3 regions of the Faecalicatena fissicatena genome follow, and region 3 is predicted to be linked to each of the others. Evidence: predicted binding sites of a transcription regulator. Region 3 holds the regulator's gene; each other region holds the start of a gene.
What was found. Region 3 encodes HrcA, which represses chaperone genes, less so after heat shock. Its sites were predicted from a motif close to TGTTAGCACTCNNNNNNNNNGAGTGCTAACA; they were not measured.
Positions count from the first base shown of each region.

Region 1: the regulator HrcA is predicted to act here: its motif matches at 2,075-2,105, upstream of clpB (ATP-dependent chaperone ClpB).
Region 2: the regulator HrcA is predicted to act here: its motif matches at 1,878-1,908, upstream of htpG (molecular chaperone HtpG).

Region 1 covers NZ_JACLYY010000007.1:115,900-120,083, forward strand. The annotation lists gene clpB (ATP-dependent chaperone ClpB) at 1-1,992, opposite strand, end outside; gene H7U36_RS08910 (hypothetical protein) at 2,144-2,359, opposite strand; gene H7U36_RS08915 (C39 family peptidase) at 2,756-3,667, opposite strand; gene H7U36_RS08920 (signal peptidase II) at 3,692-4,141, opposite strand; gene H7U36_RS08925 (hypothetical protein) at 4,142-4,184, opposite strand, start outside.
Region 2 covers NZ_JACLYY010000007.1:128,779-132,962, forward strand. The annotation lists gene htpG (molecular chaperone HtpG) at 1-1,779, opposite strand, end outside; gene H7U36_RS08965 (FtsX-like permease family protein) at 1,953-4,184, opposite strand, start outside.
Region 3 covers NZ_JACLYY010000006.1:190,283-194,466, reverse strand. The annotation lists gene dnaK (molecular chaperone DnaK) at 1-1,205, opposite strand, end outside; gene grpE (nucleotide exchange factor GrpE) at 1,251-1,883, opposite strand; gene hrcA (heat-inducible transcriptional repressor HrcA) at 1,958-3,001, opposite strand; gene H7U36_RS08215 (RluA family pseudouridine synthase) at 3,219-4,136, shown strand; gene H7U36_RS08210 (hypothetical protein) at 4,105-4,184, opposite strand, start outside.

The DNA of each region.
Region 1 (4,184 bases), on a different contig from region 3:
CTCGGTCAGCTGTCCGCCCTCATCGTACCCCACGTATCCCGGAGGCGCTCCGATGAGCCTGGACACAGAGTATTTCTCCATGTACTCACTCATATCGATGCGGACCATATTGTTCTCATCGTCAAACAGACTCTGGGCCAGTGCCTTTGCCAGCTCCGTCTTGCCCACGCCTGTGGGGCCAAGGAAGAGGAAGGAGCCGATGGGTCTGGTGGGATCCTTGATGCCCGCCTTGGACCGGATGATAGCCTCGGTCACAAGCTCCACGGCCTCGTCCTGGCCTACAACTCTCTTGTGGAGCTCGTCTGCCAGATGCAGCGTCTTGCTCCTCTCGCTCTCGTTCAGCTTGGCCACCGGGATACCCGTCCACTTGGAGACAATCTTGGCGATCTCGTCCTCCGTCACACTCTCGTGCACAAGAGAGAGATCCTCGTCCTTCACCTTCGCCTCCTCGGCCTCCAGCGTCTTCTGAAGCTCAGGCAGCTTACCGTACTGCAGCTCTGCCGCCTTCTCCAGGTCATAGGACTGCTGCGCCTTCTGGATATCGCCCCGGATCTGCTCGATCTGCTCGCGGAGCTTCTGTACCCGCTCCACGCTTACCTTCTCGTTGTCCCACTGAGCCTTTCTGGTGGCGAACTCGCTCCTCATCTCTGCCAGCTCCTGCTGCAGATGCTCCAGGCGCTCCTGGCTGAGGCGGTCGTCCTCCTTCTTGAGGGCTGCCTCCTCGATCTCAAGCTGCATCACCTTCCGGCGAAGCTCATCCAGCTCTGCCGGCATGGAGTCAAGCTCTGTCTTGATCATGGCGCAGGCCTCATCCACCAGGTCAATGGCCTTGTCCGGCAGGAACCGGTCAGAGATATATCTGTGTGAGAGGGTGGCCGCCGCCACAAGGGCGCCGTCTGTGATCTTCACGCCGTGGAAGACCTCATACCTCTCCTTCAATCCACGGAGGATAGAGATAGCATCCTCCACTGTGGGCTCATCCACCATAACCGGCTGGAAACGTCTCTCCAGAGCCGCATCCTTCTCTATATACTGTCTGTACTCATCCAGCGTAGTCGCTCCGATGCAGTGGAGCTCGCCCCGCGCCAGCATGGGCTTTAACATGTTGCCGGCGTCCATGGCGCCGTCTGTCTTTCCCGCTCCCACGATGGTGTGGAGCTCATCGATAAAGAGGATGATCTTGCCGTCGCTGTTCTTGACTTCCTCCAGAACAGCCTTCAGACGCTCCTCAAACTCGCCTCTGTATTTTGCGCCGGCCACCAGAGCTCCCATGTCCAGGGAGAAGATAGTCTTGTCCTTCAGCGTCTCCGGCACATCTCCGCTGACGATCCTCTGGGCCAGGCCCTCCACGACGGCTGTCTTGCCGACGCCGGGCTCACCGATGAGGACCGGATTATTCTTCGTCTTACGGGACAGGATCCGGACCACGTTGCGGATCTCATTGTCACGCCCAATGACCGGATCCAGCTTCTGCTCTCTGGCTCTGTCCACCAGGTCTGTGCCGTACTTGTTCAGTGTATCGTAGGTAGCCTCCGGGTTGTCGCTTGTCACCTTCTGGTTTCCTCTCACTGTGGAGAGTGCCTGCAGAAAGCCTTCCCTGGAAATGCCAAGCTCCCGGAAGAGCTGTTTCATCTCTCTGCTTGGATGCTTCAGAAGAGCCAGGAACAGATGCTCCACAGAGACATACTCATCTCCCATCTGCTTCATCTCATCCTCAGCGCTTATGAGCGCCTTGTTGAGGTACTGCCCCACATAGGGCTGGCCGCCCTGCACCTTGGGGCGCTTTGCTATGGCCTGCTCCACCCGGTCAATGACCAGATTTTTATCCAGGCCCATTTTTTCCATCATCTTTAGGATCAGGCTGTCATCCTGGGTCAGCAGAGCGTAGAGAAGATGCTCCTGCTCGATCTCCTGGTTGCCATACTCCATTGCTGTCTTTTCGCAGTCCTGGACTGCCTGTAGGGATTTCTGTGTAAATTTATTTATATTCATAAAGGTCCCTCCTTGCCTTTCACTGAAAAGGTGCCCTCTCAGGCACCTGGTTTTCCTGTTCTATTAGAACTATAACACTTTTTGTTAGCACTGTCAACACTCGAGTGCTATTTTCTGAATTTTTTCAACCTTCCACTTAGCAAATCAGGATTTAAACACCAAATCCATTTGTTAATCCGATAAAAACTAAAATCATCCCTGCTATTCGTATTCCCTTTTTCACTTTGTCTTGTTCTAAATCTGTTATATTTATAGGATATACAGGGTTAATGAAAAAAAGAAAACCTGTAAAAGCCCACGCAAGATTATAGTACATATCCTTAGTGAACCATAAAGAACTTATAAATCCCATAATAATTAAAATCATAGAAACGATTATTTGCGTCCGGAAATTTATTCTCATTTTCGACACCTCCAGACATTAGGAATTGTACTTATTGATCATTTTTTAAATGTGTAGTTGACAAAAGTAAAAATGAAATACCTAATAATAAAAATGTTATTGCCGAGGCAGTATTCTTATCCATAAAATTCATTATTGCCACTATAAAGAAACATATTGAAGCAAACAAAAAACATATAAACCTGATTTTCTCTTTTTCCATAATTTTTTAACCTCTTTAACTTCCACGTTCTCAATCTATTTACCCTATTATAACACCCTGAATATTCCCCTGTCATTCTGTTTCTCGCTCATACGGTAAAGCCATAGAAAAAGGGAGCGGAACATCCTCTGTCCGCTCCCTTTCAAATAATTTTTCCCTCATGCCCTGGAGACCGTCCACATCTCCTTGATCTGGTCGGAGATGTCGCTGTAGTTCCAGGTCTTCTCTGTGTTGCTGATGCTGAAGGGGTCGTTGACCGTCACCTGGCCGTTCTCATAGCTGGTGAGCACGATGAAATGTCCCCCGTCCGTGAAATCTCCCGGCAGCATGCTGCAGATCACCGGGTTACCTGCCTGCAGCTGGGCGGCGAGGGTGCCCTCGTCCATCATTCCCTCCCGGCAGTTCAGCCCCCACTGGCGGGCCGCGCTGTCAAGGAAGGCCCAGTAGGTATTGTTCTCCTCGTCGATGAAGCCGTTCTCCTCACTGTACCTCGCAAGCCGGTAGGGAGTGGCCGTCGTGTCCCCGGTGAGTCCTACAATGACCATGGACATGCAGGTCGGGCCGCATCCGCTGGAGGCGATGGTGCTGGTGCCGTAGGAGCTGTAGCCCCACCGCTCGTCCCACTGGAGATAGTGGGGAATGGTTCCGGTCCCTGTGGAGGCCTCCACCGTCTCCGGCACAGGCTTGTCCTTGTTCTCAGCATAGTCCCGCACAAAATCCAGGGTCTCCTCGTTCTGGTCGATAAGGCCGATGATCTCCTCCGGGCAGCCCTCCTCTCTGGCCTGCTCCTTGACCTCGGCGATCTCCCGGGCCTTCTCCTCCTCGGGCGTCAGCTGCTCCTCCTTTCGGGTCTTCTCCTCCTGGCGCTCTTCCTCCCTCTGCTGCGCCGCCTCCCGGGCCTTCTCCTGGGTGGCATGGTGCATGGCAAAGCCCCCCGCAATGCCCACCGCCAAAATCAGGACAGCTGTCCCCAGTATCAGTCTCTGTGTTTTTCTTCTTTCCCTCTGTTCCTTTATCCCTTTGCTGCCATCTGCAGACCTTTGCTTTTTGTCTCTTCTGCTATGTATCATGTCTGTCTTCCTCTTCTGCTATGGTTATTTTCTTCTGGACAAAGCCGCCAGCAGAGCGCCTGCGGCAATGCATACATCCCCCAGATTAAAGGTCAGTCTGGAAAGTCTCTTCCATCTGCTCTTAACGGCAAGATAGTCCACTACCTTTCCCCGCACAACGCGGTCGTAAAGATTGCTGAGGGCTCCCCCTGTGAGGAGCATCATCCCTGTCTTCTCCGCTGTGTGTCCCTTTTTCCTCATGAGAAATACATCCCGCACAAGAAGGACAGCTCCCAGCCAGGCTGAGAGCTTTGTCACAAACTGCGGAGATTTTTCCAGCAAATTAAAGGCAGCGCCCCGGTTGTAGACTCTGCGCAGGACCAGGCGGCCGCCGGCCAGCTCCCGGTCCTCTCCATCGGTCACATTGTCCAGGACATACTGCTTGATCCCAAGATCCAGCGCCGCAGACGCGGCCGCAATGGTACAAAATATCATCTACATTTCCTCTTTAATGCGCACGATCTGCTCCTCGTACTTT
Region 2 (4,184 bases), on a different contig from region 3:
CATGGAGGCTACCTTGTCATCTTTGAGCTTCTCCACCTTCACGTTCAGCTTGTCGTTTTCCATAACCTTGCGGAAGGTCTCCACAAGGGAGTCTGTGGTCTTCTGGAAGGCCTCTTTCTCCTCCTCCTTCACTTCCTCCTTGGCATTGTCCGTGATATCCGCGTCAATGCGCTGGAACTGGAGGTTCGGATTTCTCTGCTCAAGCTGCGTGATGAAGGGTGAGTCAATGTTGTGGTTTAAGATCACCGCATCCTGTCCCTGGTTCCTGAACATGTTGATGTACTGGCTCTGCTGCTGCTCATCGGACACATAGTAAATGGTGGTCTTGGGCTCCTCTTTCTTCTCCTCGCCCTCCTTTGGCTCCTCTTTTTCCGCCTTGGGATCGATCAGCTTTCCGCCGTTCTCCTCCACGCACTCTTTCAGCGTCAGGTACTTGTGATCCAGGTTCTTAAAGAGGATGTAGTCCATCATCTTGTCGCAGAATTTCTCGTCCTTCAGGCAGCCGAACTTGATGAAGGGGCTGATGTCATCCCAGTATTTCTCGTAGTTCTCCTTGTCGGTCTTGCACATGCCGCTTAGCTTGTCGGCAACCTTCTTGGAGATGTAGTCCGCGATCTTGTTTACAAATCCATCGTTCTGGAGCGCGCTTCTCGATACGTTCAGCGGCAGATCCGGACAGTCGATGACGCCCTTCAACACCATCAGGAACTCCGGGATGACCTCCTTGATATTGTCCGCGATGAACACCTGGTTGTTGTACAGCTTGATAGTTCCCTCGATGGAGTCGTACTCTGTGTTGATCTTCGGGAAATACAGGATACCCTTCAGGTTAAATGGGTAGTCCATGTTCAGGTGGATCCAGAACAGAGGCTCCTTGTAGTCCAGGAATACCTTCCGGTAAAACTCTATATAGTCTTCCTTTGTGCACTCATTTGGATGCTTTGTCCACAGAGGCTGGGTGTCGTTGATTGGAACGGGACGCTTGTTGATCTTAACCTTATCTTTGGCCGGGGAGACCTCAACCATCTCTTTCTCACCGTTCTCATTTTCCTTCTCCTCCATCTTGGCGTCCTCGTGGATGCGCTCTACGATCACGTCGTCATCCTTAAGATCCGCCTCATCGATGGTCTCGTACTCCTGCTCCGCGTTTGCCTTCTCCAGGAAGATCTCAACCGGCATGAAGGAGCAGTATTTCTCCAGCACCTCACGCACCTTGTACTCGTTGGCAAACTGCAGGCTGTCCTCATTTAAGAAGAGTGTGATCTCTGTTCCCACCTGCTGACGGTCGCCGTCAGACATCTCGTACTCTGTGCCGCCGTCGCTTGTCCAGTGTACCGGAGTGGCTCCCTCCTGGTAGGAAAGTGTATCGATGTGAACCTCGTCAGCCACCATGAAGGCGGAGTAAAATCCAAGTCCGAAGTGGCCGATCATGTCATCCTCTGTTGTCTTGTCCTTATATTTCTCCAGGAACTCTGTGGCGCCGGAGAAAGCGATCTGGGTGATGTACTCCTCCACCTCGCCGGCTGTCATGCCCACGCCGTTGTCGATAAATTTCAGCGTCTTCTCCTCAGGATTTACAACCACATGGATCTGGGGCTTATAGCCGTCCGGAAGCTGATACTCTCCCATCATATCCAGCTTTTTCAGCTTGGTGATGGCATCACATCCGTTGGAGATCATCTCACGGACAAAGATATCGTGGTCTGAGTAGACCCATTTCTTGATAATAGGAAATATGTTTTCACTGCTGATAGACAGACTGCCTTTTTTTGCTTCCATTTATATCACTCCTTAAATTCCAATCTGTTTTGCGCGGAACAAAAATCCGCACCCTCTGCATGTTATGATAATACCCGAAATCGCAAATGTCAATAAAAAATTAGCACTCATCAAAAATGAGTGCTAATAACTTTGTTAAATTTATAAACTTTCTATAAATTCTGTCCTTCTCACTACTCTACGCTCTTCAAAGACTCCACCATGTCGATCTTCTTCAGCTTGAAGTACATCACCCAGTTGACGAACATGGAGAACCCGAGCGTGAACAGGAAGCTGTACAGATAGCTGGTAAGATCAATCACCCTGCCAAACATGACGTCATCCACCTCCACGGTGACGATGACAAACTGGAGCAGCACCCAGCCAAGGATCATGCCCGCCACCGCTCCGATGAAGGTGAGCAGCACATTTTCCCTGTACACATAGGCCGCCACCTCTGTGTCATAAAAGCCAAGCACCTTGATGGTGGCCAGCTCCCGTTTTCTCTCTGTGATGTTGATGGTGTTCAGGTTGTAGAGGACAATGAAGGCCAGCATGCCTGCCGAGATGATCAGCACCACGATGACCAGGTTCAGGCTTCGCAGCATGTCGTCAAGCTGATCCTCTATGCTGGAGGTGTAGCTGACATTCAGTACATTGCTGTTTTCCAGAAGGCTGCTTCCCACCTTCTCGATCTGGTCCTCCTGCCCCTCCTTCACTTTAATCAGGACGCCGTTGTACTGAGCCTGTTTCCCGAACAGCTCTTCATAGTAGTCCGGGGAGAGGTAGAGATAATGCCCCATATAGTTCTCGCAGATAGCCCCAATGGTCACTTCCTTCTCGCCCATGTCGTCGTCCTCCAGCGTCACCGTATCCCCCGGCTCCACACCGAGCACATCCGCCGCCTTCTCTGTCAGGATGGCCTCATCCTCCTGAAGAGAGTAGACGTCCGGCTTTGTCCTGCTGTGGAAATCCAGGAAGTTCCCTACATCATCCAGGCTTTCCGGCACGGTCAGATACACTTCCTCCGTCTCATCCCCTGCCGTCACCTCCAGATTCTGCATGCGCACCATCAGCTCATCGCTGACAGCCGACTCATCCCGGACGCTGTCCGCGATCTCCTCCTTGTCTTCAGGGGAAAGACCCGCATCAAAGTACACTGCCGCGTCGTAGGTCTGGATGCTGCTGTACTGAAGCTCCGGAATGACAAAGATACAGTCCTTCAGCCCGAAGCCCACCACCATCAGGGCCATACAGCCCCCGATGCCGAACACGGTCATGAAAAATCGCTTCTTGTACCGCACCAGGTTCCGGATGGAAGATTTCCATGAGAAGTTCAGATGCTTCCAGATTATCTTCACCCGCTCCAGAAGGATGCGCTGCCCCTGCTTCGGCGCAGGGGGTCTCATGAGCTGGGCCGGCACGGACGCCAGCTCCCGGTAGCACGAGAAAATGGTGGCCGCCAGAGTGCACAGCACAGCGATCAGCGTGGCCTGCACGGCATAGCTCAGGTGATAGGGCACAAGGATATCCGGTATGTGCTGGTACATGATCTTGTATGCGTAAATGATGATCCAGGGGAACACCTTCTCCCCGAACAGGACGCCAAGGACGCTTCCGCCCAGAGTGGCTGTCAGAGCGTAGGCTATGTATTTCCCGGCAATGGAGAACTTGCTGTATCCGAGGGCCTTCAGAGTGCCGATCTGTATCCGCTGCTCCTCCACCATCCTGGTCATGGCTGTCAGGCTGATGAGGGCCGCCACAAGGAAGAACACAGCCGGGAACACCTGGCCGATGGCCCGCATCCGGTCCGCGTTATCCCCGTACCCGTCGTACTCGGAGAGAGCGCTGCTGCGGTCCTGTATGTACCACTTTGGATTTTCAATCTTGTCAATCTCGGCCTGGGCGTCCGCGATCTCCTGCTTCGCCTCCTCGAGCTGCCGCTCTCCGTCGGCAATCCGGGCCTCTCCGTCAGCGATCTCCTGGGCTGCCTGGGCAGCTCCCTTTTCGTAATCGGACCAGCCATCCTGGATCTCCTGCTCACCCGCGGCCAGCTTTGCCTTGCCGCTGGCAAGCTCACTCTCCTGGCTGCTTATGAGCGCCCATGCGTCGTCAATCTGAGCCTGTCCCGCGTCGATCTGCTGTTTGGACGTCTCCAGTGTCTGCCGGCCGGCCGCAAGCTGAGCCTTCCCGTCCGCGATCTGCTGCCCGGCATCGTTCAGAGCCTGTTCTCCGTCAAGGAGGGTCTGCTCCCGGGCAAGGAGCTCCTCCATTTTCCCCTGCAGTCCGGCCACTGCTTCCCGGGCGCTCTCATAGACGTAACCCTCTCCCTGTTCTGCCAGGGCGTCAAGAGCCTGCTGTTCCACAGCCTCGGCATAAGCAAGACTCTGGGTCTTCTCGGCCTGCCGGGCTTGCAGCTTCTCCGC
Region 3 (4,184 bases):
GCTGTGGAGAAGATCTGGCTCTTCTTTGTAGGAATAGTCGTGTTCCTCTCGATCAGCCTTGTAGCTACGCCGCCCATTGTCTCGATGGACAGTGACAGAGGTGTGACATCCAGAAGAAGGATATCGCCTGCGCCTGCGTCGCCTGCCAGCTTGCCGCCCTGGATGGAAGCCCCAAGTGCCACGCACTCGTCCGGGTTCAGGGATTTGCTGGGCTCCTTGCCTGTCAGCTGTTTTACCTTATCCTGTACAGCCGGGATACGTGTGGAACCGCCTACCAGCAGTACCTGGCCAAGCTCGGATGCTGTGATGCCCGCGTCAGAGAGAGCTCTCTGTACAGGCTCTGCTGTCTTCTCTACCAGGTCGTGTGTCAGCTCGTCGAATTTTGCCCTTGTCAGGTTCATATCAAAGTGCTTCGGTCCCTCTGCTGTTGCAGTGATGAACGGAAGGTTGATGTTTGTCGTTGTAGCGGAAGAAAGCTCCTTCTTAGCCTTCTCAGCAGCTTCCTTCAGTCTCTGGAGAGCCATCTTGTCTGTGGACAGATCCACGCCCTCCATCTTCTTGAACTCGGAGATCATGTAGTCTGTAACCTTCTGGTCAAAGTCGTCGCCGCCCAGCCTGTTGTTTCCGGCTGTGGAGAGAACCTCGATAACACCGTCGCCGATCTCGATGATAGACACATCGAAGGTACCGCCGCCCAGGTCGTATACCATGATCTTCTGCTCTTTCTCATTGTCAAGGCCGTATGCCAGCGCTGCCGCTGTAGGCTCGTTGATGATACGCTTTACATCAAGGCCGGCGATCTTTCCGGCATCCTTTGTGGCCTGGCGCTGTGCGTCGTTGAAGTATGCGGGAACTGTGATGACAGCCTCAGACACCTTCTCGCCAAGGTAGCCCTCTGCGTCCGCTTTCAGCTTCTGCAGGATCATGGCTGAAATCTCCTGGGGAGAATATTTCTTGCCGTCGATCTCTACCTTGTAGTCTGTTCCCATCTCTCTCTTGATGGAGGAGATCGTTCTCTCAGCGTTTGTGACTGCCTGACGCTTTGCGGGCTCGCCCACAAGACGCTCACCTGTCTTTGTAAAGGCAACTACAGAGGGTGTGGTTCTCGCGCCTTCTGTATTCGCGATAACTACCGGCTGTCCGCCTTCCATGACGGCTACACAGCTGTTTGTTGTACCTAAGTCAATACCTATGATTTTTCCCATGATGTAATTCCTCCTGTTATATTTTGATTTTTGATTGTTAGCTCTTTAGTTGGCCACCTTCACCATGCTGTGCCTCACGACACTGTCACGGTACATGTAGCCCTTCTGGAATTCCTCGGCTACTATATTTTCGCCTAAGCTCTCATCCTCCACATGCATCACTGCGTTGTGGAAGGCGGGATCGAACTCCTTGCCCACCGCCTCGATCGGCGTCACGCCGATCTCCTTCAGTGTGGTCATCATCTGTTTGTACACCTTATCCATGCCCTGCATGAAGGGGTGCTCCCTCTCCTCCTCTTTGACCGCGTCCAGGCCTCTCTCGAAGCTGTCCACGATGGGGAGGATCTTTTCTATGATATCTTTCGCACCAACCTCGTACATCTGGGATTTCTCCCTCTCCGTGCGCTTGCGGAAGTTATCAAACTCAGCCATCTGTCTTGTGAGCTTATCTGTAAGCTCCTCGATCTTCTCGTCTTTTTTGTCTTTCTTCTTTCTGCCAAAGAGCTTCTTCCCCTCGGTCTTTCCTTCCTCGGGGGAGGCCTCCTCTTCAGGCTCCTCCTGGCCCTCTGCCCCGGCTTTATCTTCCTTGTCTCCGTCCTCAACGGGGATCTCGCCGTCGCCCGGCTCCTCCTTGGCAGAGGCGGTCTTCTTAGCCTCCTCTACAGCCTCTTTAACCATCTCTTCCTGGCTTTTTTCCTGTTTTACTTCTTCCTGATTATTTTTATTTTCTTCCAAGGGTCCATCCACCTTTCTTATTCTTTATTATGGAAAATCGCATCCAGCTCGCCCTGCAGGTGCTTCAGCGATTTCAGTACATGCTCGTAATCCATCCGCTTCGGTCCGATAATTCCTATCGTTCCCTTCATGCCGTCCCCCAATTCATAGGTTGCGGTGACGACACTGCAGTCCTTCATGGTCTGCACCGGCGTCTCGTCTCCGATATACACCTGGATGCCTGTGTTGTCCTCCTGGGAAAGGGTCTGCGTGACCAGCTCCGTGAGCTGCTGCTTCTCCTCAAAGGCACTGATGATCTCCTGTGCGCTCTTCTTGTCACTGAGCTCCGGATATTTGAAAATATTCGTGGCTCCGCTTGTGTAGATCTGCATATCCTCGTCTACCTGGATAGCGTCCGCCACCGCGTCGAGCACATCGCTGATCACCGCGCTGTGGATGCCCGCCTGCTCCTTCAGCCTTGCTATCAGTCCCAGGTTGATCTCCTCAATGGACATACCGTTCAGCGTTGTGTTGAGCAGCATGTTCAGCTTCAGGAGATTTTCATTGCCAAGCGGCTCATCTACATTGATGATCTTGTTCTTTATGACGTTTCCTCCAAGCACGATCACCGCGATGATCTGCTCATCATCCACCTGGGAGAGCTGAATGAACTTCAGCTTGTTGGCGCTGTTCATGGGAGTAGAAACCATGGTCGCGTAGTTGGTGTTTGCCGCCAGCACTCTTGCGGCCTGCTTCAGGAGCTGATCCATCTTGTCTGCCTTATCCAGCATCTGCTCCTGCATCTCATTTAGCTCCTGTTCCTTCTCCTCCATCAGCATATCCACATATAAGCGGTATCCCTTGTCGGAAGGGATCCTTCCCGCTGATGTATGGGGCTGCAGGATATATCCCAGCTCTTCCAGATCCGCCATCTCATTGCGGATCGTCGCAGAACTCAAATTCAGGTCCGTGTATTTGGAAATGGTCCTGGAGCCCACGGGCTCACCTGTTTCCAGATAGTTCTGGATGATCGCATGAAGGATTTTCAGTTTTCTTTCACCCAGTCCATCTTTGGCCTGCATCCTTACTGCCTCCTTTTTGTATTGTTAGCACTCATTTGGTACGAGTGCTAATCTCTACGGTTACTAATGTATCACTATGGTTTTTATTTGTCAACAGGATTTATAAATTTTTTACAGTTTATGCGAAATTTGTGAAAATTTGATTTTTCTCTGCTATAATGGCCGTAAAGCAAAGCGGGGCATCCCCCCTCTTCACAGCGGAAAGGCCGGATAAGACATGGACAGGATCATTGATTATATAATAGGAAAAGAGGCGGATGGGCTCCGCGTGGAACAGTTTCTAAGGAGGAAGGGCTACTCCCGTCAGAACCTCTCCGCCATAAAAAGGATGCCCGAGAGCATCCTTGTGAACGGCGCGCCGCGCTATATGAACCAGCCCCTCCGGGAGGGGGATCTGCTGAGAGTGGGCATTCGCGAGACAGGCGTCTCCGAAAAGATCCCTCCCGTCCCTCTGCCGCTGGACATCGTGTACGAGGACGGGGACATCATCGTCGTCAACAAGCCCGCCGGCATGCCCATCCACCCCTCTGTCAACAACTACACCAACACCATGGCGAACGCCCTGGCCTGGTACTACAAAGAGCAGGGAAAGCCCTTCATCTTCCGCTGCTCCAACCGGCTGGACCGGGATACATCCGGCCTCACGGTGGTGGCCAAGCATCTGGTGAGCGCCGGGATCCTCTCCGCCATGACGGCGGACAAGACGCTGGGCCGGGAGTACCTGGCCATCGTCTCCGGCCATGTGACGCCCCCCGCCGGCACGGTCCGCGCCCCTCTGGCCCGCAGCGGCACATCCATCGTGGAGCGGAAGGTGGATTTTGAACACGGGGAGGAGGCTGTCACCCACTACGAGACCATAGGCCTCTGCGGCCCCCACAGCCTGGTACGCCTGAAGCTGGAGACGGGCCGCACCCACCAGATCCGGGTCCACATGCAGTACCTGGGCTATCCCCTCATCGGCGACTACCTCTACAACCCGGATATGAAGTACATCAGCCGACAGGCGCTCCACTCCCACCGTCTGTCCTTTCCCCACCCCATGACCGGGGAACCCATGGAATTTACAGCGCCCCTTCCGGAGGATATGAAAAGGGTCCTCCGGGTCACATCGTCCTCTCCAGCTTCACAAGGGTGATGATGAAAGCTGCCTGGCCGACGAAATAGGCCCCTGTCAGGACAAGGC